Regions from separate parts of the Mesorhizobium sp. WSM3879 genome, predicted to be linked through region 1. Evidence: riboswitches for the same ligand, from Rfam matches in the RefSeq annotation. Region 1 holds a riboswitch; each other region holds the start of a gene.
The links. A riboswitch is a leader RNA that binds a small molecule or an ion and turns the genes downstream of it on or off. The one in region 1 is predicted to bind thiamine pyrophosphate.
Positions count from the first base shown of each region.

Region 2: linked by a shared signal. The riboswitch ahead of CK218_RS31325 (phosphomethylpyrimidine synthase ThiC) and the one ahead of thiB (thiamine ABC transporter substrate binding subunit) in region 1 are both predicted to bind thiamine pyrophosphate.
Region 3: linked by a shared signal. The riboswitch ahead of thiC (phosphomethylpyrimidine synthase ThiC) and the one ahead of thiB (thiamine ABC transporter substrate binding subunit) in region 1 are both predicted to bind thiamine pyrophosphate.

Region 1 covers NZ_NSFZ01000007.1:44,340-51,451, forward strand. The annotation lists gene CK218_RS17085 (ABC-F family ATP-binding cassette domain-containing protein) at 1-1,748, opposite strand, end outside; gene CK218_RS17090 (thiamine diphosphokinase) at 1,750-2,394, opposite strand; TPP riboswitch at 2,536-2,649, shown strand; gene thiB (thiamine ABC transporter substrate binding subunit) at 2,692-3,702, shown strand; gene thiP (thiamine/thiamine pyrophosphate ABC transporter permease) at 3,919-5,541, shown strand; gene thiQ (thiamine ABC transporter ATP-binding protein) at 5,538-6,299, shown strand; gene CK218_RS17115 (M48 family metalloprotease) at 6,507-7,112, shown strand, end outside.
Region 2 covers NZ_NSFZ01000020.1:63,599-70,710, reverse strand. The annotation lists gene virB11 (P-type DNA transfer ATPase VirB11) at 1-610, shown strand, start outside; gene CK218_RS28785 (ATP-binding protein) at 727-3,234, opposite strand; gene CK218_RS28780 (carbonic anhydrase) at 3,392-4,144, opposite strand; partial or broken gene CK218_RS31325 (phosphomethylpyrimidine synthase ThiC) at 4,708-5,507, opposite strand; TPP riboswitch at 5,587-5,697, opposite strand; gene CK218_RS28770 (FAD-binding oxidoreductase) at 5,836-6,303, opposite strand; partial or broken gene CK218_RS28765 (porin) at 6,360-7,112, opposite strand, start outside.
Region 3 covers NZ_NSFZ01000004.1:118,915-126,026, reverse strand. The annotation lists gene thiO (glycine oxidase ThiO) at 1-641, opposite strand, end outside; gene thiC (phosphomethylpyrimidine synthase ThiC) at 638-2,458, opposite strand; TPP riboswitch at 2,571-2,682, opposite strand; gene CK218_RS10465 (beta-galactosidase) at 2,964-5,099, opposite strand; gene CK218_RS10460 (ABC transporter ATP-binding protein) at 5,128-6,273, opposite strand; gene CK218_RS10455 (carbohydrate ABC transporter permease) at 6,323-7,112, opposite strand, start outside.

The DNA.
Region 1 (7,112 bases):
GTGCGCTCCTTGTCGAGCGCGGCGATGGTCTTCTGGAACGAGACCGGATCGCGCTCATAGAAGGACGGGTCGGCGATATTGTTCTCCAGCCTTGAGATGGACGCGCTCACCGCCTCGATCTTCTTCGGCAGGGATTCCAGCGCGAACTTCTGCTTGAAGGAGAGCTTCTTGGCCGGGCTTTTCGCGCTGGTCTGTTCGGCCCTGGCCGTCGCTTCGTTCGCTTCAGCCTTCGGCCTTGCCTTGCGCTCCTCCAGCTTCGAGCCGCCGCGTTGCGCCAGCATGTCGGAATAGCCGCCGGCATATTCGATCCAGCGTCCGGCGCCGTCGGGCGCGATCACGCTGGTGACTGTGCGGTCAAGGAAATCGCGATCGTGGCTGACCAGGACGACCGTTCCGGCAAAGCCGGCGACCAGTTCCTGCAGCAGCTCCAGCGTCTCCATGTCGAGGTCGTTGGTCGGCTCGTCGAGCACCAAAAGGTTCGCCGGCCGCGCCAGCACCCGGGCCAGCAGCAGTCGCGCCCGCTCGCCGCCCGAAAGCTCGCGCACCGGCGTGCGCGCCTGCTCCGGCTTGAAAAGAAAATCCTTCATATAGGAGACGACGTGGCGCTGCTCGCCATTGACCACAAGGTTCTCGCCGCGCCCGTCGGTCAGGTAGTTCGCCAGCGTCTCCTGCGGGTCGACGGCCTCGCGCTTCTGATCGAGCGTTGCGATTTCCAGATTGACGCCAAGCCGCACGGTGCCGGCATCCGGCGCCAGCTCGCCGGTCAGCATCTTGAGAAGCGTCGTCTTGCCGACGCCGTTCGGGCCGACAAGGCCGACACGGTCGCCGCGCTGGATACGGGTCGAAAAGCCCTTGACCACGGTGAGGTCGCCAAAACTCTTCTCGATGCCTTTGGCTTCGATCACCAGCTTGCCGGATTCAGCGGCGTCGCTTGCCACCATCGTCGCCGAACCCTCGGCGCCGCGATGGCTGCGAAAACGCTGGCGCATGGCCTGCAGCTCGCCGAGCCGGCGCATGTTGCGCTTGCGCCTGGCGGTCACGCCATAGCGCAGCCAATGCTCCTCGCGCACGATCTGGCGGCCGAGCTTGTGCTGTTCGCGCTCTTCCTCTTCAAGCACCTGGTCGCGCCATTCCTCGAAATGCGCGAACCCCCTGTCCAGCCGGCGCGTCTGGCCGCGGTCGAGCCAGACGGTGGCGCGCGAGACGCGCTCGAGAAAGCGGCGGTCGTGCGAGATCAGGATCACGGCCGACGAGGTGCGGGCAAGCTCTTCTTCCAGCCATTCGATGACCGACAGGTCGAGATGGTTGGTCGGCTCGTCGAGGAGCAGGATATCGGGCTCCGGCGCCATGACGCGAGCGAGTGCTGCGCGGCGCGCCTCGCCGCCGGAAAGGTCGTTCGGCCGCTCCTCGCCGGTCAGGCCGAGATGCTCCATCAGATAAGTGGCGCGATGCGGGTCGTCGGCCGGCCCGAGGCCGGCTTCGACATAGGCGCGCACGCTGGCGAAGCCATCCATATCGGGCATTTGCGGCAGGTAGCGCACCGTTGCCGAGGGCTGGCGGAATACTTCGCCGTCCTGCGGTTCGATTAGCCCCGCGACGATCTTGAGCAGCGTCGACTTGCCCGAACCGTTGCGGCCGACAAGCGCGATCTTCTCGCCGGCGGAGGCGCTCAGTACCGCGCCGTCGAGCAGCGGCGTGCCGCCAAAAGTCAGTTTTATGCCATCCAGATTGAGAAGAGGCGGGGCCATGTCAGCTTTCGGGAAGAGGATAGGGGTGGGCGAGCAGCAGCGCCCGGCCACGCTCGAGCGCGATATGGAGCCGGCCCTTGACCTCATTTGATATGGTAAGCGAGGAGCCGAACGCCACCTCGACACCGTCCAGCGGCCATTTGGCGCCTGAGACCGTCAGGCCGGCGAGGTCGGAGAAGCCGAGCACCGAGAACAGCGTGCCGTTGGCGTAGTCGAAGCCGGCTTTGCCCGGCAGGATGGGCACGCCCTCCTGGGCGCCGCTGGTCAGCAGCACGGTTGTGCCCGCCTCGGCCAGCCGCACGCTTAGAGCCAAATGCAGAAAGGCATGATCGGCGCGCTTGCCGCCGAAGGCGCCGGCCAGCACCAGGCTGGTGGCGCCGCGCGCCAGCGCCTCGGCAATGGCGAGCTCGCCGTCGGTCATATCCTTCTCGGTCGGGAAAATCTTGCGCGGCACGGCGGCCAGATTCTCCGGCAGGCTCGCCGGCACCGAGTCGAAATCTCCGACCCAGAGCTCCGGCAGCAGGCCAAGCATATCGGCATGGCCGATACCGGCATCGGCGGCGATGATGCGGGAGCCTTCGATCTGGCGATCGAGCCGAGGCGTGCGGACGAGATCGCCGCCAAGCAGGATGGTGAATGTGCCCATGGCCGTCGCCCTTACCAGCCCGGCCAACGAAACGGAAGCGGGCGCGTCCAAACGGAATCGCACTTCGCTACCGCGGTGAACCCTGATGGATGCCCAGGAAACTTCCGCTTGCGCGCCGCATCGGCCGGGCCTATGTCTCGAAATGCTCTAACGGGGTGCCGGACGCTGATTTTGCGAACCGGCTGAGAGGCACAAAGCCAACCCGCTGAACCTGATCCGGTTTGTACCGGCGGAGGGATTAGACGTTTCGGACCATCCGACGCCTGAATTCCTTTAACGCGAACGAAGGAGGCGCCGATGCGCTCGCTATTGTCCAACCTTGTTCTTGCAGCCGGCCTTGTTTCGCTTTTGGTGGGCGTCGGGCCTGCCGAGGCGAAAGACAAGCTTACCGTCTACACCTACGAAAGCTTCACCGCCGACTGGGGTCCCGGGCCCGCGGTGAAGAAGGAATTCGAGGCCGAATGCGGCTGCGATCTCGAATTCGTCTCGGTTGCCGACGGCGTGGCACTGCTCAATCGCGTCAAGCTGGAGGGCGCCGGCACCAAGGCCGATGTCGTGCTCGGCCTCGATACCAACCTGACCGCGGATGCCAAGGCGAGCGGCCTATTCGCGCCGCATGGCGCGGTGGCCGATTTGAATGTGCCCGGCGGCTGGAAAGACGACACCTTCGTGCCTTTCGACTACGGCTATTTCGCCGTCGTCTACGACACCGAAAAGCTGAAGACCCCGCCGAAGAGCTTGAAGGAACTGGTCGAGGGCGCCGGCCCCGACAAGATCATCATCCAGGATCCGCGCACTTCGACGCCGGGCCTCGGGCTGCTGCTGTGGGTCAAGTCGGTCTATGGCGACAAGGCGCCGGAAGCCTGGGCCAAGCTGAAGCCGAAGGTGCTGACCGTGACGCCGGGCTGGAGCGAGGCCTATGGTCTGTTCACCAAGGGCGAGGCGCCGATGGTTCTCTCCTATACCACCTCGCCGGCCTACCACATGGTGGCCGAGAACACCGAGCGCTATCAGGCGGCGTCCTTCGAGGAGGGCGAATATCTGCAGATCGAGGTCGCCGGCATCACCAAAATCGGCGCGAAGAACCCGCTGGCGGAAAAATTCATAACCTTCATGACCGAGCCCAAGTTCCAGGACATCATCCCGGAGACCAACTGGATGTTCCCGGCCGGCAAGACCGACAAGCCGCTCAACCCGGCCTTCGAAAAGCTGGTGAAGCCGACCAAAACCCTGCTGTTCAGCCCGGACGAGGTGGCGGCCAACCGCAAGGCCTGGGTGGATGAATGGCTGGCGGCGATGAGCAAGTAGGACGCAGGATGGCGCTTGAGCACCCCCCTCTGTCCGGCCGGCCATCTCCCCCGCAAAGGGGGAAATTCGCGGTCATCGGTGATTTCGCTAGCCGCCGACGGTGTAGGAAGAGCGGCAAAGCTGCCAATCTCCCTCCTAGAGAGGGAGATGTCCGGCAGGACAGAGGGGGGTGCGACGGAACGTGGCGTTCGCTAGCTCGAGCCAACGTGGTGCAGCGTGCAATCCACGCCGCGCCCTGACCCTCGCATCACCGCCGGCATCATCGCCCTTGTCGCCATCACTTTGCTCATCGGCGGCGCCTTCGCCGGCCTGATCCTCGAAGGCGCGAGCGGTCCGTCCAGCGCTGCCGCGGCCTTCGACAGCTATCTGCTCCGCGTCGCCCGCTTCACGCTTTGGCAGGCGCTGCTGTCGACATTGCTTTCGGTCTTGCCGGCAGTGTTCGTCGGCCGCGCCCTGTCCAGGCACACCAACTTTCCCGGACGTCGCCTGATCCTGCAGTTGTTCACGGTGCCGCTGGCGCTGCCGGTTATCGTCGCCGCGCTCGGCGTGTTGGCGCTTTACGGCCATGCCGGTTATTTTGCCGGCATCCTCGGCACGTTCGGCGGTGGGGAATGGCCGGGCATTTACGGCCTCTCCGGCATCCTGGTCGCGCATGTCTTCTTCAACCTGCCCTTGGCCACGCGCCTGTTCCTCGAGGCGCTCGGCACCGTGCCGGCCGACCAGTGGCGGCTGGCGAGCCAGCTCGGTATGGACGCTCGGTCGGCCTTCCGGCTGATCGAATGGCCGGCGCTGCGCACGGCGCTGCCGGGGGTCGCCGGGCTGGTCTTCATGCTGTGCATCACCTCCTTCACCATCGTGCTGACGCTGGGCGGCGGGCCGGCGGCGACGACGCTGGAGGTCGCGATCTACCAGGCGCTGCGCTTCGATTTCGATCCCGCGCGGGCCGTGACACTAACGTTTCTGCAGATCGTGCTGACCTTCGTCGTGGTCGCCATGCTGACGCGACTCGGCGCCAACACGGCCGGCGATACGAATCTGCCGGTAGCGCCACGCCGCTACCTTGCGGCCAGCACCACCGAGGCCGTGTTGAATGCCGGCCTGATCGTGCTTGCGCTGCTGTTCGTCGCCGGACCGATGGCGGCGACCGTGCTCGCCGGGCTGGAGGCGGATCTTGGGCGGCTGGCCGGCGAGGACGCCGTGCGCCGCGCGACGCTCACCAGCGCCGGGCTCTCCTTTCTCTCGGCGCTGCTTTGCGTGATGCTGTCGCTGTCGCTGATTGCCGCCCGACGCGCACTGGCCCTGCGGCGCCGCGCGGGCGGCGCCATGTCGCTGCTCGAACACGCCGCCGACACCGGCGCCGGTTTCGTGCTGGTCGTGCCGCCGATCGTGATCGGCGCCGGCTGGTTCCTGGCTCTGCGCAACATCACCGATGTGTTCGCCATCGCACCTGTCATGGTCGTCGCGGTCAATGCGGTGATGGCGATGCCATTTGCCATTCGCGCCGTCCGCCCTGCCTATGACGCGGCGAGCGAGCGCCACGAGCGACTCTGCCTGGCGCTCGGCATTTCCGGCTGGAACCGGCTGCGGCTGGTCGACTGGCCGTCGCTGCGGCGGCCCTTGGCCACCGGCTTTGCGTTCGCCATGGCGCTGTCGCTCGGCGATCTCGGCGTTATCGCGCTGTTCGGCAGCGATTCGGTCCAGACCTTGCCCTATCTTCTACTCGCGCGCATGGGCAGCTACCGGACCGCCGACGCCGCGGGGCTGGCCTTTTTGCTCGGCCTCGTCTGCCTGATGCTGGTTGTCGCCGCCGACTGGCTGGGGCGGGAGGCAAAGGCATGACGAGGGATAATAATGGCATCGCGGCCACGAAGGGCCTGGCCGTCACGTTGGACGGCGTATCCTTCAGCTATGGCGAGGCATCCTTCCGGTTCGATGTCGAATTCGCCGCCGGCAGGATCACTGCCATCATGGGGCCGAGCGGTTCAGGCAAGTCGACGCTGCTCAATCTGGTGGCCGGCTTCGAATCACCCAATGCTGGCAAGGTGCTGATCGGCGGGATCGATGTCGACAATGCGCCGCCCTCGGCGCGGCCGGTGTCGATGGTGTTCCAGGAAAACAACCTGTTCGCCCATCTTTCGGTCGAGGGCAATGTCGGGCTTGGCCGCTCGCCATCGCTCAAGCTCACGGCCGACGACCACCGCGCGGTCGCGGAAGCGCTGGGGCGTGTCGGTCTCGCCGGCAAGGAAAAGCGGCTGCCGCGCGAGCTTTCCGGCGGCGAGCGGCAGCGCGTCGCGCTGGCGCGGGTGCTCATACGGGACCGTCCGGTGCTTCTGCTCGACGAGCCTTTCGCCTCGCTCGGCCCGGCGCTGCGCGAAGACATGCTCGATCTCATGGCCGGCATCCACGCCGAGCGACAGATGACCGTGCTTTTCGTCACGCACCAGCCGCAGGACGCGCGCCGCATCGGCCAGCGGATCGCGTTCGTCGACGAGGGCAGGGTCGCGGCAAGAGGGTCGGCCGCCGATTTCTTCGACGGTGCTGGACCGGAGGCCTTCCGGCGCTATATCGGCGATCGAGGCGGCAGCGTTGCCGGATGACAACACATTGCCCGGAAGCGGACATAATTTACGGCCAAACCGGTCGCGGGTGATCAGGCGTTTGCTTGCCTTGTCCGGGGGAGTGTGGCTAGGTCCGGCCATGCTGGTCCGAGTGGGCCGTGATTTGCCGAAAGATTACGAAAGGAAGCCGATCTGACGGCCGGCATCGAGAGAGTATGGACTAAGCCGCTGGCGCGATTTTTCGCGATGGCCGGCTTTGCCGTGGCGCTGGCGAGCTGCCAGATGTTCACGCCGCCGGACGTGCAGGAGTCCGGCTTCCAGCCCTCCGACAAGCCGATCACCGTCGACAATGTCGTCGCCAACGCCAGGCTGGCCGAAATGGCCAAAGCGCAGCATCCGCGGATTCTCGCCACCTATGGCGGCGAATATTCCGATCCGAAGCTCGAGCGCATGGTGGCCAAGGTCGTCGGCAATCTGACGGTGGTCTCGGCCAATCCGACCCAGACCTATCGCATCACCATCCTCAACTCGCCCAACGTCAACGCCTTCGCGCTGCCGGGCGGCTATCTCTATGTCACGCGCGGACTTTTGGCGCTGGCAAATGACTCCTCCGAGCTTGCGGCCGTCATCGCGCATGAGATGGGCCACGTCACCGCCAATCACGGGTTGCAGCGGCAGCAGCTCGAGGCCGAGGAAGGCTTGGCGACCAAGGTCGTCTCCGATGTGCTCGGCGACAGCCCGACCGCCAAGGCCGCTCTCATCCGCGGCAAGCTGAGGCTTGCGCAGTTTTCGCGCAACCAGGAACTGCAGGCCGACGCGATCGGCATCAAGTCGATCGGCGAAGCGGGCTAT
Region 2 (7,112 bases), on a different contig from region 1:
TCTTCAGCACTACGACCATGGTGACTTGGAGGAATTTCTGCGGGCCTGCGTTTGCGGGCGACTTACGATGCTGCTTTGCGGACCTACTGGAAGCGGCAAAACGACAATGAGCAAGACTCTGATCGACGCTATACCCCCGCAAGAGAGGTTGATCAGTATCGAGGATACGCTCGAACTTGCAATCCCACACGAGAACCATGTCCGGTTACTCTATCCGAAGGACCGAGCAGGCGTTGGTACGGTGACAGCCGAGCAGCTACTGCAAGCCAGCTTGCGCATGCGCCCTGATCGAATATTGCTTGGCGAAATGCGCGATGATGCTGCTTGGGCCTACCTTAGCGAAGTCGTCTCCGGCCATGCGGGATCGATATCAACGATTCATGGGGCTGATCCGGTCCAAGGTTTTAAAAAGCTCTTTTCACTCGTCAAGAGCAGCGCGCAAGGAGCCGCTGTGGAAGACCGCACGCTTCTGGACATGCTATCGGCTGCTATTGACGTCATTGTACCGTTCCGTACCCAAGGCGACGTGTATGAGGTGGGAGAGGTATGGCTCGCCGCCGATGCCCGTCGACGGGGAGAGACAGTAGCCGACCTTCTCAACAAGCACTAAGGCTGGAATAACGTAGATCCATAAGTCGGCGACGAGACGCGTCATTTGTTCTGCATCGATATCTCTTTTGACGGGGCTTGTCAGATTGCTTGGGTAGCCTGAACAAGTCGGCGGCATCATGCCATCATCATGGTACGAACCGCATGCTCCATTGTCCGGGACGAGACAGGCTGCGATAACCAAAAGACGAAGGCCTGATTATCAAATGTGACCGGCATGGGGTCGATCTCACCGACGACTATGACAGGCACCGCCATGAGGGTGGGGCATATGGGTTCGGCCTGTACTCGCTCGAGGAAAGGCGCTTTACCCAAGATCAGCAGGTCGGCTGCCTTCCCACTCTCGATCCAGCCGCAAAGGCTTTTGAAGGTCGCGAAGCCGACCGGCTTATAACCCAGCGCGGCGATTTTCTTCGTGTAGGTCTCCAACTCTGCTGGGTCGCGCTCCACGACTGCAATGATTTCTCCGCTGCCAAGTGATCCGTCGTATGGGCCGACCGCGATGTCAGCGCTGACTGGCTCCTCCTCGGAGGCCGGTAAGTAGATATCGAAGCGGGTACCTCGGCCAACAGCCGAGGTGACGTCGAGGCATCCTGCGAGCGCGCTCACGTGCCTGTCAACCGCAGCAAGACCCAGCCCGGTCCCGCCGACGCGAGAGCGGGTGGTAAAAAAGGGCTCAAAGACACGCGGAAGTATCGAAGTTGCAATTCCTGGACCATCGTCGCTGATGGAGAGGAGAACGTAATCTCCACGTCTCAAGGTGCCCTGAGCCAGCGGCTTTGTTTGGCACACCTGGGCGCGAGAAACGCTAATCTCGACACGGCCCTGGTTCAAGACAGCCTCCGACGCGTTCTTGCACAAATTCATAAGGATCTGCTGTATCTCGGTTGGGCTCCCCTCGACCACCGTTTGCCACTCGTCGATCTTGAAGTTCAACTGAATACCCGCACCAACTGTAACCCGCAGCAATGGCGCAAGACCCATAACAATCTCGGAGACGCTGATAGGCGCTGCCACGCGCTTTTGATTTCGGCTGAGTGACAAGATCTGGTCAACGATCAGCTTGGCTCGGTGTCCAGCTAAGATGATTTGGTCGATGTGGTTCCGAATTCTAGAGGGACGACGTACAAGACCTCGGGCAACCTCTGAATATCCGATTATTGCGCCTAAAATATTGTTGAACTCATGTGTGGCACCGCTTGCGATCGTGCCGACGGTCCTTAGCCTTTCCAAATGCTCACATCGACTCACCAGAAGGTCGCGTTCGGCATTTACACGTTGCATCTCAAGATGGTGGCTCAAACGCACAATAGCACTGCCAAGAACCCGGAGGTCGTCAGCTGAGGGGAGTGAGCGAGCTCGTTCAAAAACAAGGATGCAAACCGCAGCCTGCTGAGCGGAGGCCCTGCAAGCAACAATTTGACAAACACCGGAAGTGCCTATGGCGGTCCGAACCACTTCGGCCGCAGGAACTACGCGAAACACTGGCCGTCCGGCGCAGACAAGTGAAACGACTTCATCAATAAGGGCGAGGTTCCAGACGGGTATGCACGTGTTTGCCACAAAGCACTCAGTATGCATGCTGAGGCTCGGATCAACCAGAGCAAGCGCGCATTGATCCGCATCGAAAACGCGTTGAACGAATCTGAGCGCTGCTTCGGTGGAAAAGCGCGCCCCGTCGTTCGTTGCTCTACTGTCGTTGAAGCGAGCTTCGATCTCGCTCATCGCCTCTTCAAGCTCCAACCGCCTTTTCAGTCGGTTCGTCCGCAGACGCCGTCTGGAGGATCGAATGATCGCAAACAAGCAGATGCATATGGACAGCAAGCCAAAGAAAAGTCGCGCACGCTGCGCTTGCGCGCTGGCCAGGCTGTAGCCTTTCAGATGCTCTCGCTCCAGCTCGGCAGCCTTGGAGGACGTGTCGAGGAATGCGATCTGATTGGCAGCTTGGTCCAACCTCCATAAGGAAGACACCGCAGCGCCGGCCTTGCCCACAACATCCGCGGCAGCCCGGGCCTGCCTGGCAAATCGCTCGAGAGGATGATCCATATGTGATGCGAGGTTGAGCCACAGCACTAGCTTGGAAAGTTCAAGCCTGCCCTCTCCAGGGAGAAAAATCGAGCGAGCAAGGTCTGCGACAGAGCTTTTCATGAGCTGATTTTGCTTGACCCAGGCTGAGATGGCCGCCTCAGTGTTTTTGATCGAGTTTTTAAGCTGCGCGAGCAGTGCGGATTCCCTGGAGCTCTCATCTGGCGAAATCTCCAAATGGTGTTGCAAGTTTTCGACGTCGCTTTGCAGCGCCTGTCCCGCAGACGCAACCGAACGGAAGTCCAATGCCATATCGGTTCGCGCGCGAGCGACGTCCCGCTGGAGCAATGCATCGTTGATCTGAATAGTACGCAGCTGGCTTAGGACCGCGTCGTTGATCTCGGGAGCCTGCCACTGGGTTCCGACCAAGAGCGCAACCGAGGCGGCTAGGCCAATTAGAATTGCCTTATCGGAACTGAGCCATGTTTTCCAAGGAAACGGCGTTTGATCCGTCGTGCCCGCCTGGCGGCGGTCCGACGAGAATTCCGGCGCCACCCGGGTTCGGTATGCGGCCGGATGCTGCTGGAACAGGAAAGCCACACCTACCTCTCTCCTTGGACGGCTTAAACACCGTTGCCGAATTTGGTCATGGTCCGCTTCCAGGACCAGAATGAGCGCCCAACGGGCGCCTTACGATCTTGGAAGCAGATGAATCTCCGCGCAGGCGGCGCTTCGCTCCCTCACGGCGGCAGGGGCCTCAGGGGAGGCCCAGGATGAAGCGCCGATTGGGCGAACGGATAGGGCGCGCGTTCCGGGGATAGAGCGAGGTAAAGCGCTTAATGTCCGCTGGGTCGACCTCAACCGGTTCCGTCGCCACCATCCAGTCGACGTTTTCGGTGCATGGCGGCGTCGTTAAAGATCCTTCATATGTCCAGTAGCCAAGCGAAGCCGGCAGAAGCCCGTTCGGGTCGACCTCGTCGACGGCTGCCTCTTCGCCTGATGTTGCGGGAAATGCTGCAGCAAGCCTGGCAAAGCTGGCATTTGTGTCGCCTGGCACTAGAAAAACGCCCAGCACACCCAGAGTGTCGCTGTCGGTGTCCTTATGGACAAAATGCGCTTCCATCGGGAAGCTCTTGCCCGCGACGTGGTGCTCGCTTGGCGCATGGAAATGGAACTGGAGCAGCTCATACACACGATCCCCTCGAGTGAGCGTGCTGCCTTGCGGCAGGTTGATCTGAATGGTGTGGCCGTTGTTCACCATCCTGCCGCCGCCGCTGTGCCAACCTATGGCGATGCGCGGAATATCCGCTTTGACCGCGCCCTTGATATCGACCGGCGATTGCTGTGTGCCCGCCGAGCAGACGAAATTTGTCTTATCCAGATCGCCCCAGTGTTCGGGCCCGGCCGGGCCGGCATATCCCCAATGGGTGCTCGCCGCCCCCGCGGCATCAGCGCAAATGGGACACGCGCCGAGTGCAACGAACCCTTTGATCAGACTACGACGATGCATATTGCTTTCGCTCCTGGACGTGAACTAAGTTTATCATTTGCGGTTGGCATGGCGGGAACTGCGCTCGCAACCACCATGATGTGGCAACATGATCGCAACTACCCCGAACAACTCGGCATACGACCAGCGCGTCACGCAGCGCTTCATGTCGGCGCACAGACGACATCCTCGTCGGGACCGCCGCTGAGCTTGTCATTGTCCTCACCGGCGGTATGCGGTTGGTAGCGGCCATTCTCACCTGGTCCGAGCTATCTGCGCCAATACGTGGTTGTTGCTTCCCCGACCCTCTGGTGGCCTGGGTATCCAGATCGCATCCTCGGCCTCGTGACGCCTTCATATTCATCATCCGTCGACCAGAGAAATCGATTGCTTCAATTACGAACATTCACGTTTTGGATGCATTCACGCGCAATCCGCGGTACTGACCGCCTCACTTCGGCGGGTGCTATCGAACCTTCGCCCGCTCAAGCAGCTCAGGGCCGCCCCGTGTCGAAGCTGTTGACGGCGAGTCTCGATTCGGCACCCGTGACCGCATCAAGCGAGCACCCTGCCATTCTCGCTTCGGAGCGCACGATCCATTCGCGGATGTTGTGGATGTTGCGCCGGGTCAAGAGGTCCATCACCGTATCGGCGCCCCAGCGGATCGCCCACACCATCTTCTCGACCTCCTCGGCCATCGACGAGCTGACGGCGGAGTTGCCGATATTGGCGTTGATCTTCGACCAGGAAATTGCGGCCGATAATCTCATCGGCTCGCTTTCCGGGTGGTAAATGTTGGACGGGATGATGGCGCGGGCGCGCGCCACCTCGTCGCGCACGAATTCCGGCGTGACGAAGTCAGGGATCGCGGCGCCAAAGCTTTCGCCATCGCGTTGAAGTGTCGAACGCAACTGCTCACGGCCGAGGTTCTCGCGGATGGCGACGAACTCCATCTCAGGCGTGATGATGCCGGCGCGCATAGGCAATCTGCGTCACGGCCTTGGCGGACTTCGCTCGCAGCGGCCGGTTGCGCATCGGAAATTCCAGCGTCAGGCTTTCGCCCGTCGCAGATCCATTGTCCTCCGGCCTGACATGGCGGCCGTCATAGGCCTCGACATCGCCGCGCGCCATGATCCATTCCTGGCATGGGCGGGCAGGGCCCATTTCGATGCAGGTTTCGACTGCCGGGTCGGTGTACGGGCCGGACGGATCGTAAACGGCCACGGACGGCTCGCCGGCCGTCGGATGGAGGGAGATCTCCCGCATCGGCACCCTGATGTGCGGGTGGATGGCACCGGGCTTGTGGATTTTCGCGAGGTGGGCAGTGGTCCCGTCGACACGGCGGGGGTGAGGGCAATCTCTTGAGGCTCCTTTGCTCATGCATTGGAGACCCAGCTCTGTGCCGGAAGGATGAAAAGACGCTTTGGTCGCCCTGCTCGAAACAGGACCTCGGGCGTAAACCCCGCGAAGCGCTTGCACCATCCTACGCTAGTATGAACTGAATCAGGTTCAACGGGTCACTGCGCCGCGACCAGCAGTATCTCAGCCCTTGCCGGGACCCCCTGGTGACTGCCTCTGTTGGACAGGCGGGCCCTATCTCGTCAAGCGCAGTGAAGAGGAATCGGCTTACTTAACCTCATCGATCATCAACGCTTCCAATCGTCACTAAAGCCCTTACGCAAAATGCATCGCGACATTCCGGATCGCCTGGCTCAAAGACTATTTGTCCGCCCGGCGGCACTGAAGCGCTCGATTGTATAGGGTTCGAGTGGTATTGGCGGGTCACGCCCAGACAGCAGATCGCCAACCAGTTTGCCCGTGGTCGGGCCTTGTGTGAGGCCCAGGTGACCGTGCCCGAACACATACAGAATGTGAGCATCGGTCGCGGAGCGGCTGATGACCGGTAAGGTATCCGGGGTCGCGGGCCGGTGGCCGCTCCACACCATGCCGCCGGGACCATCCAGGGCCGGGAGATAAGCCTTTGCAAGCTCAACCAAGCCTTTCGAGCGAGCAAAATTCGGGCTGGCTCGCAATCCTCCGAACTCGGCCGCACCGCCGATGCGTAAACCGATAGAGAGAGGTGCTGCCACGAAGTTGCTCTCTGCAAAGATCATCGTCCGGTTGAGTGCGATCTGGGGTGCAGCGATTGTGGTGTTGTAGCCGCGCTCGCTTTCGAGCAAGGGCATGGTCGCCAAGCTGGCGAGAAAGTCTAGTCGCGCAATCGACCACCGAGAGTTCATTCAATTAGAATGACCGGTTGGAAACTGAGGATGCCGCCGAGGCAATCTTTTTTGTCAGCCTTCGTCGAATTCACGTTCGAAGGGTCGACCATGCCGATGCCGTAGTGGCCGTAGTCGATTTCGACCGTCGCCGTGAAACCGGCAACGAGCGTGTAGACGACGTTTGCGGCCACACCATAGTTCTTGAACTGACCGCCCGAGATCTGAAGGTTGAACGAAGTTTTCTCGTCGAGTGCGTGAGTGGAGCCGGCCCAGAAGGCCCAGTTGCCGCTCCAAGTTTTGTAGAAGCCGCGACCGTGAGCGGCGATTGCACTGGTTGGATCATCGTTGATAACGCCAATGGAGCCATAGCCGAACATTCCGAATAGCGACAGCACATCCGTGACATTGACATCGACGCGGATCTTGCCGCCCAAAGCATCGTAGTTGCTGTCACGAGCGATTACGCTGGTGATCGCGCCCCAGCCCTGCGTTTGTTTTACGCCGAAGACGACGTGCGGGACATGGCTGTGGTTAGTACCGACTACACCCGACCCTTGTTCAAGTGAAACCAGAGCCGAAAGGCCATTGTCGGCATCGAAGTAATACTGGGCCACGTTGGTATCGAAGTCGCCGTACGGAACGAGTACGTTGATGAGGTCCGGCGTAGCCTGTAAGCGTGTCGAAGGGCGAATGGTCCTTACCAACTCGGAGGCCACCAAGCTGGAACCAGGCGGAAGTCAATTTGACGCCGCTATTGAAGCCATAGT
Region 3 (7,112 bases), on a different contig from region 1:
ACGGAGACGCGCGGATGCAGCAGCCGCACCGGGCGGGCCAGCGAGATCTCGTGCGTTCGCAGGATCAGCATCTCGCCGCGTACGCCGCGCAGTTCCGGTCGCTTGTCACCGCTGCCGGTGCAGTCCACCTCAATATCCTGAGATGCGGGCGCCGAGCTGCGGCCGAACTCGACGCGCGCGCTCATCCCGCGCAGCTTGTCGCGCAGGGAAAGCAGCGCCTTGCGTGGGTCGAGATGCGCTTCCTCAGCGAAATACAACCCACGTCGAAACCGGCCGTCGAGGGCCGGCTCGAGTGCCGCGATTTGGCTGGCGTCCAACTGCCTGAAGCCGGACGTTCGGCGGCCGAACCGGTCGAGTTCGCCGGCATCGCGCGCAGACGCCAGCACCAGCGTGCCGCGGCGCGAGACATGGCCGGGCAAGGCCGCGTCCCACCAATCAACTGCGTCGCGTCCGAGCGTCAGCACGGTCTCTTCGGCGCTCTCGCGCTCGCACCAGGGCGCGAGCATGCCGCCGGCCTGCCAGGAGGCATTGCCGGCGATATCGAGGCGTTTCTCGACAAGGGTCACCTCGGCGCCGCGCGTTGCCAGCTCGTGCGCGAGCGTCAATCCGGCAACGCCAGCGCCGCGAACGAGCACCTTCATGGCGTGTCCGTGCGCTCGGAGGTGCTGTCGACCGGCATATAGAGATCGCCGCCGTCGCGGTACTTCGCTGCCATGGCCGCGAGCCCTTCCTTCTGCGCTTCCGCGCGGATGTCATGCGAGATCCGCATCGAGCAGAATTTGGGACCGCACATGGAGCAGAAATGCGCCACCTTGTGCGCCTCCTTCGGTAGGGTTTCGTCGTGGAAGGCGCGCGCCGTCTCCGGATCGAGCGACAGGTTGAACTGGTCCTCCCACCGGAACTCGAAGCGCGCCCTCGACAGCGCGTCGTCCCTGACCTGGGCGGCCGGATGGCCCTTGGCGAGGTCGGCGGCATGCGCGGCGATCTTGTAGGTGATGACGCCAGTCTTGACGTCGTCGCGGTCGGGCAGGCCGAGATGCTCCTTCGGCGTGACGTAGCAGAGCATCGACGTTCCGAACCAGCCGATCATCGCCGCGCCGATGCCCGATGTGATGTGGTCATAGCCCGGCGCGATGTCGGTGGTGAGCGGCCCGAGCGTGTAGAACGGCGCTTCGCCACAGACCGCGAGCTGCTTGTCCATGTTCTGCTTGATCTTGTGCATCGGCACGTGGCCGGGGCCCTCGATCATCACCTGGCAGTCCTTGGACCAGGCGATCTTGGTGAGCTCTCCGAGCGTTTCCAGCTCGGCGAACTGGGCCGCGTCATTGGCATCGGCGATCGAGCCGGGGCGAAGGCCGTCGCCGAGCGAGAACGCCACGTCAAAGGCCCGGGCGATGTCGCAGATCTCCTCGAAATGCTCGTAGAGAAAACTCTCCTTGTGGTGATGTAGGCACCACTTGGCCATGATCGAGCCGCCGCGCGACACGATGCCGGTGACGCGATCGACGGTGAGCGGGATATAGGGCAGGCGCACGCCGGCATGGATCGTGAAATAGTCCACGCCCTGCTCGGCCTGCTCGATGAGGGTGTCGCGGAACACCTCCCAGGTCAGTTCCTCGGCGACGCCGCCGACCTTCTCCAGCGCCTGGTAGATCGGCACCGTGCCGATCGGCACCGGCGAATTGCGCACGATCCATTCGCGGATGTTGTGGATGTTGCGTCCGGTCGAGAGGTCCATCACCGTGTCGGCGCCCCAGCGGATCGCCCACACCATCTTCTCGACCTCCTCGGCCATCGACGAGGTGACGGCGGAGTTGCCGATATTGGCGTTGATCTTGACCAGGAAATTGCGGCCGATGATCATCGGCTCGCTTTCCGGGTGGTTAATGTTGGACGGGATGATGGCGCGGCCGCGCGCCACCTCGTCGCGCACGAATTCCGGCGTGACGAAGTCAGGGATCGCGGCGCCGAAGCTTTGGCCATCGCGTTGAAGTTTCGAACGCAACTGCTCACGGCCGAGGTTCTCGCGGATGGCGACGAACTCCATCTCAGGCGTGATGATGCCGGCGCGCGCATAGGCGAGCTGTGTGACAGCGCGGCCGCCGGCCGCGCGCAACGGTCTGTTGCGAACCGGGAATTCCGGCGTCAGGCGATCGGCTGAGACGAAGCCGTTGTCTTCCGGCTTGATCGTGCGGCCCTCGTAGCGCCCCACGTCTCCGCGCGCCTCGATCCATGCCTCGCGCAGCCGTGGCAAGCCACGCTCGATGTCGGTTTTCACCGTGGCGTCCGTGTAGGGACCGGACGAGTCGTAGACAGTGACCGGCGGCTCGCCGGCGCTCGGGTGGACCGAGATCTCGCGCATCGGCACCCGCAGCTCCGGGTGAAGCTGACCGGGTTTGTGGACCTTCTTCGAAGCTGGGAGTTCGCCGACGGTGACGGTCGGGGTGTGGGCATTCATGAGTGAGCCTCCTTGCTCGAGTGCAACGGAGACCCAGTCCACGCGATGAGGAGGAAGTGACGCTTCGCTTAGAATGCGGGCACTGCCCGAATGCCGAAGCCGGATTGCCGACCCGCGAAGCCTCGCACCGTCCCTACGCCAGTATGAACTGGATCAGGTTCAACGGGTCACTGCGCGCGATAGCAGTATCTCAGCCCCTTGCCGGGACTCCCCTGGTGAGGCGCCTAGGTTGGACGATGCGACGCTATCCTGTCAACTCGACTTCATGACTTCTCCAGCCTGGAACAAGCGACGAGAAGCGGCGCAGCCACGCAGCTTTGATCGAGCATCTCTTACATCGACGCCCATTGAGCCACGACCTTGCGCGCGTCGAGCTGGCAGTCGGGGCCCACTTGTCATCCGCCAAGGAAACGCTTTTGCGATCCCTTGTGGCGGCGGATTGAAGAACGCATTTTTCGCCTCGAAGAGCATCTGTTCGGCGTCTATGGACGCTGGTTCGATTTGTTCAGGACCGAATTATTGCGCAGCCGTAAGGGTCGACTTGCAGCGTTCCTTCAACGGCCTTGCCCGTCAGCAGGTCGAGGCCCTTTGGGACCTTGGGTAAGATCACGGCGACTTCCGTGGTGTTCAGCACGAACATCAGCCGGCGGTCGTCGGCTTCCCTGACAGAGACCTCCACCCCGGCAGGCAGGTCGGGCAGCAAAGGCGCTATACCGGCTTTGGCCAGCACGACATCGACAAGCTTCTCCGTCAGTTGCGGCGTGAGATACGTGCCGACATAGACAACCCGACCTTGCCCGACCTTGCGGGCGGTGATTGCCGGAGAGCCGGCGGCGAAGCGGTTCGACCAGACGCCGAGCACCTCGGTGTCAGGCGCTACGTCAAGCACCTCGTACAAATGCGCAGCCTGGAATTCTTCATTGCCAAGGGTGAACAGGTATTTGCGTTCCGCGGACGAGGCCGGGAGGGGCGGCGGTGCATAGGTGCCCATCGGAGCCGGACGAAACAGCGGAAACAGGCCGCTGGCGCCTTCGGGAACGACGCGGCCGAACTCCGTCACCCTGACGCCGCTCAGGGCTGCAAGGGCCTTGCCGGGAGCCTGCTCGCGAATGATGTGGTTGTTCTCGTCCCTCGTCGCGCTCAATGCCGATAGGATCAGCGTACCGCCGTTGCGGACGAATGTTTCGACAGCCTCGTTCCATTCATTCTTCCACATCACCCAATGCGGGACGTAGAGCGCCTTGAGCCGCGAAAGATCGTCTTCGGGATGAATGAACCCGCATGCAATGCCGTTCTGATAGCAGTGGCGATGAAGCAGCGTCGCGTCTTCGAGCGGACTGGGGAGGCCGATCGGATAGGTCTTGTGAGCCTCCTGGTTGTCGAAGTCCGCGCCGGCGATGCCGAGGTCCATGCGCACTGCGGTGCCAAGAATCTGCTCCTTCGCGGCGGCGATCTCATGGAAGAAGCGGCTTGCCTCGTCATAGCGGCGGCGCGGCACGTCGTCGTGATCGATGACGCCCATCCAGTAGATCTCGGCGCCGAAATGCGCGGGACGCCAACGAAAGAACATGACACCGTCGGCGCCGCGGGCCACCGAGGTCATGGCCATGCGACGCATCTCGCCGGGCTCCGGCGTCATCGTCGAGAAGCCGGGCTGGCTGCCGAAGCCTGAGGCCTGCTCCGGAACGATGAAGTTGCCGGAATAGGCGCGGCATATGTCGAGATGGAGGGCCTGGGTCGCCGCATGCCCGCCGGTTCGGCGCATCTCGTCATAGAGCATCGGATAGATGTCGAAGCCGATGAAATCGAGGTCCTGTCCGAACTGACCGCGGAAGTCGATGTCGGCAAGCTGGCCAAGATTATGGAAGATGAACCAGTCCGGATTGGCGGCACGCAGGATCTCGACCTGGTCATGTTGGAAGGCGGCGGTCGCTGCGGCCAGAAAGCGATGGTAGTCCTGCACATGGCCGGGGCTGGGGTAGGACGGCATGAGCGGTCTCGGCAGGTCGATCTGCGAGAAATCGTCGTAGGCCGTCGCCCAGAAGTGGCCGCCCCAGGCGAAGTTCAACGCCTCGATGGTGCCGTAGGCCTTCTGCAGGTATTTCTGGAACTCCAGCCTTGTCGAAGGCGCGAACGATTCCGACACCGTGGTGTTGAGCTCGTTGTCCGTCTGCCAGCCGATCACACGCGGGTTGTGCCGATAATGCTCGGCCATGGCGCGGGTGATGCGGCGGCTGTGGGCGCGGAATACCGGGCTTGTGGTGTCGGCATGCTGGCGCGATCCGTGGCTCGAGGCCCGCCCGTTCATGTCGACGCGCAGCACTTCGGGATAGTTGACGGTGAGCCAGCGGGGAGGGGTGGCTGTCGGCGTGCACATGATCGTGTCGATCCCCGCGCGGCCGAGAAGTTCGATCGCGCGATCGAACAGGCCGAACTCGAACTTGCCTTCGCGGGGCTCGAAAATGTGCCAGGCGAACTCTCCCATACGCACTGTGTTGACGCCGGCGGCGGCCATGCGCTCGGCGTCACGCTGCCAGCAGCCTTCGTCGACATGTTCGGGGTAATGAGGTGCTCCAAGCAGAAAGCGGTCAAGATTGAGGGGCCGCCATACGGATAGCGGAGCGGGCTCTTTGCGGTTCATGCGTATGGGACTTTCGAAATTTCGAGGTTCAGACTGAGGCGAGGGGTTTTCTTGGCGTGAGCGTGCGGCCATCGGGGCCGAAGAGGTAGGCGTCGCCGGCTTCGAAGCCGACCTGCAACGCGGCGCCGACGCCGAGGGTAGAAACCTTGTTGAGCTGAAGCGTGAAATTGCCGGTGCCGCTGTCGGAATTGGTCGTCTGAAGCGGAGAGCCGTCGACGTAGAGGACAGTTTCGCGCCCCAACTGCTCGACCAGACGGACCTGGCTGGAGAAGGCCGGCATTACGTCGTCGCTTGGCTCGACGACACGCAGGGCCTCCGGACGGATGCCGATGGTCACGGCGTCACCAGCCGAAAGGCCGCCGGCGTCGATGCCATCCAAGGTGATGGCAGGGAGGCCGGCTGCCGCTACCGAGACGCTGGATGCCTCGACGCTCACTGCTTTCGCTTCGATGAAATTCATGCGTGGCGCGCCGAGGAAGCCCGCGACGAAAATGTTGGCAGGGTTGGCGTAGAGCTCCAGTGGCGAGCCGACCTGCTCGATCCGGCCCTTGTTGAGGACCACGATCCGGTCGGCCATGGTCATCGCCTCGACCTGGTCGTGGGTGACATAGATCATCGTCGATCCAAGCTGCGCGTGCAGGCTCGAAAGTTCCACTCGCATCTGAGTGCGCAGCGCGGCATCGAGGTTCGACAGCGGCTCGTCGAACAGGAACACCTCGGGCGAGCGGGTGATCGCGCGGCCGATCGCGACGCGCTGGCGCTGCCCGCCCGATAGTTGCTTCGGGCGCTTGTCGAGCTGCTCCTCCAGACGCAGGATCCGTGCTGCGCGTTTGACGGCGGCGTCGATCTCGGTCCTGGGCCGGTGGGCCATCCGCAGGCCGAAGCCCATGTTCTCGGCGACGGTCATGTGTGGGTAGAGTGCATAGGACTGGAAGACCATTGCGATGCCGCGGTCGCCGGGTTCTTCCCTGGTGACGTCTCGCCCGTTGATCACGATGTGGCCGGAGTTGATGGTTTCCAACCCGGCGATCGTCTTCAGCAATGTCGACTTTCCGCAGCCGGAGGGGCCGACCATGACGACGAACTCGCCCTTTTCGATCGTCAGGTCGACCGTCTTCAGGGCATGGTAGCCGGCATAGTGCTTGTCGACTTTTCGCAATTCCACGCTGCTCATATCGAGGCGCCTTTCCGTGCGTGTCGGGTGCGGCAGGGTTCGCGGCGGATCATCCCTTGACGGCTCCCATGGTGAGGCCGGCGACAAAGTGCTTCTGCATCATGAAGAACATCACGACCGGGGGCAGGGCGACGAAGATCGTGGCCGCCGAGACGATGTTCCAGGCCGATGTCCATTCGCCGCGCAGATTGTTCAGGCCTGCGGTAACGGGTTTGACCGCATCACTCTGGGTAAGGACGATCGCCCAGAAATAGTCGTTCCAGACGAAGGTGAAGGTGAGGATCGCGAGTGCCGCCAGTGCAGGCCGGACCAGCGGAACAACCACGTGGCGCAATGTCTGGAACGGCGAGGCGCCTTCGGCGCGCGCCGCCTGGAACAGTTCGCCCGGGAGAGCGGCGATGAAGTTGCGCATGAAAAGCGTGGCGAAGCCGGTCTGGAAGGCAATGTGGAAAACGATCAGCGCATAGACGGTGTCGTAGAGACCCAGCCTCACCATCAGGTCGCGGACCGGGATCATCATGATCTGCGCCGGCAGGAAATTGCCGCCGACGAAGAGGGCGAAGATGAGGTTGGAGCCACGGAACGGGTAGCGCGACAAGACGAAGCCGGTCAGTGTCGACAGGATGAGAACGCCGATGACGGACGGGATGGTGATCAGCAGGCTGTTGAGGAAAAAGCGCAGCATGGCGGTCTGGTCGAAAACCGCCTTGTAGTTGTCGATCAGGCTGAATTTCTGCGGCCAGCCCCAATAGTTGCCGGCCATCAGCTCCTCGTTGGAACGGATCGAGGTCAGCATCACGGCGAGCAGAGGCAGCAGCCACAGGATCACGACCAGGGTT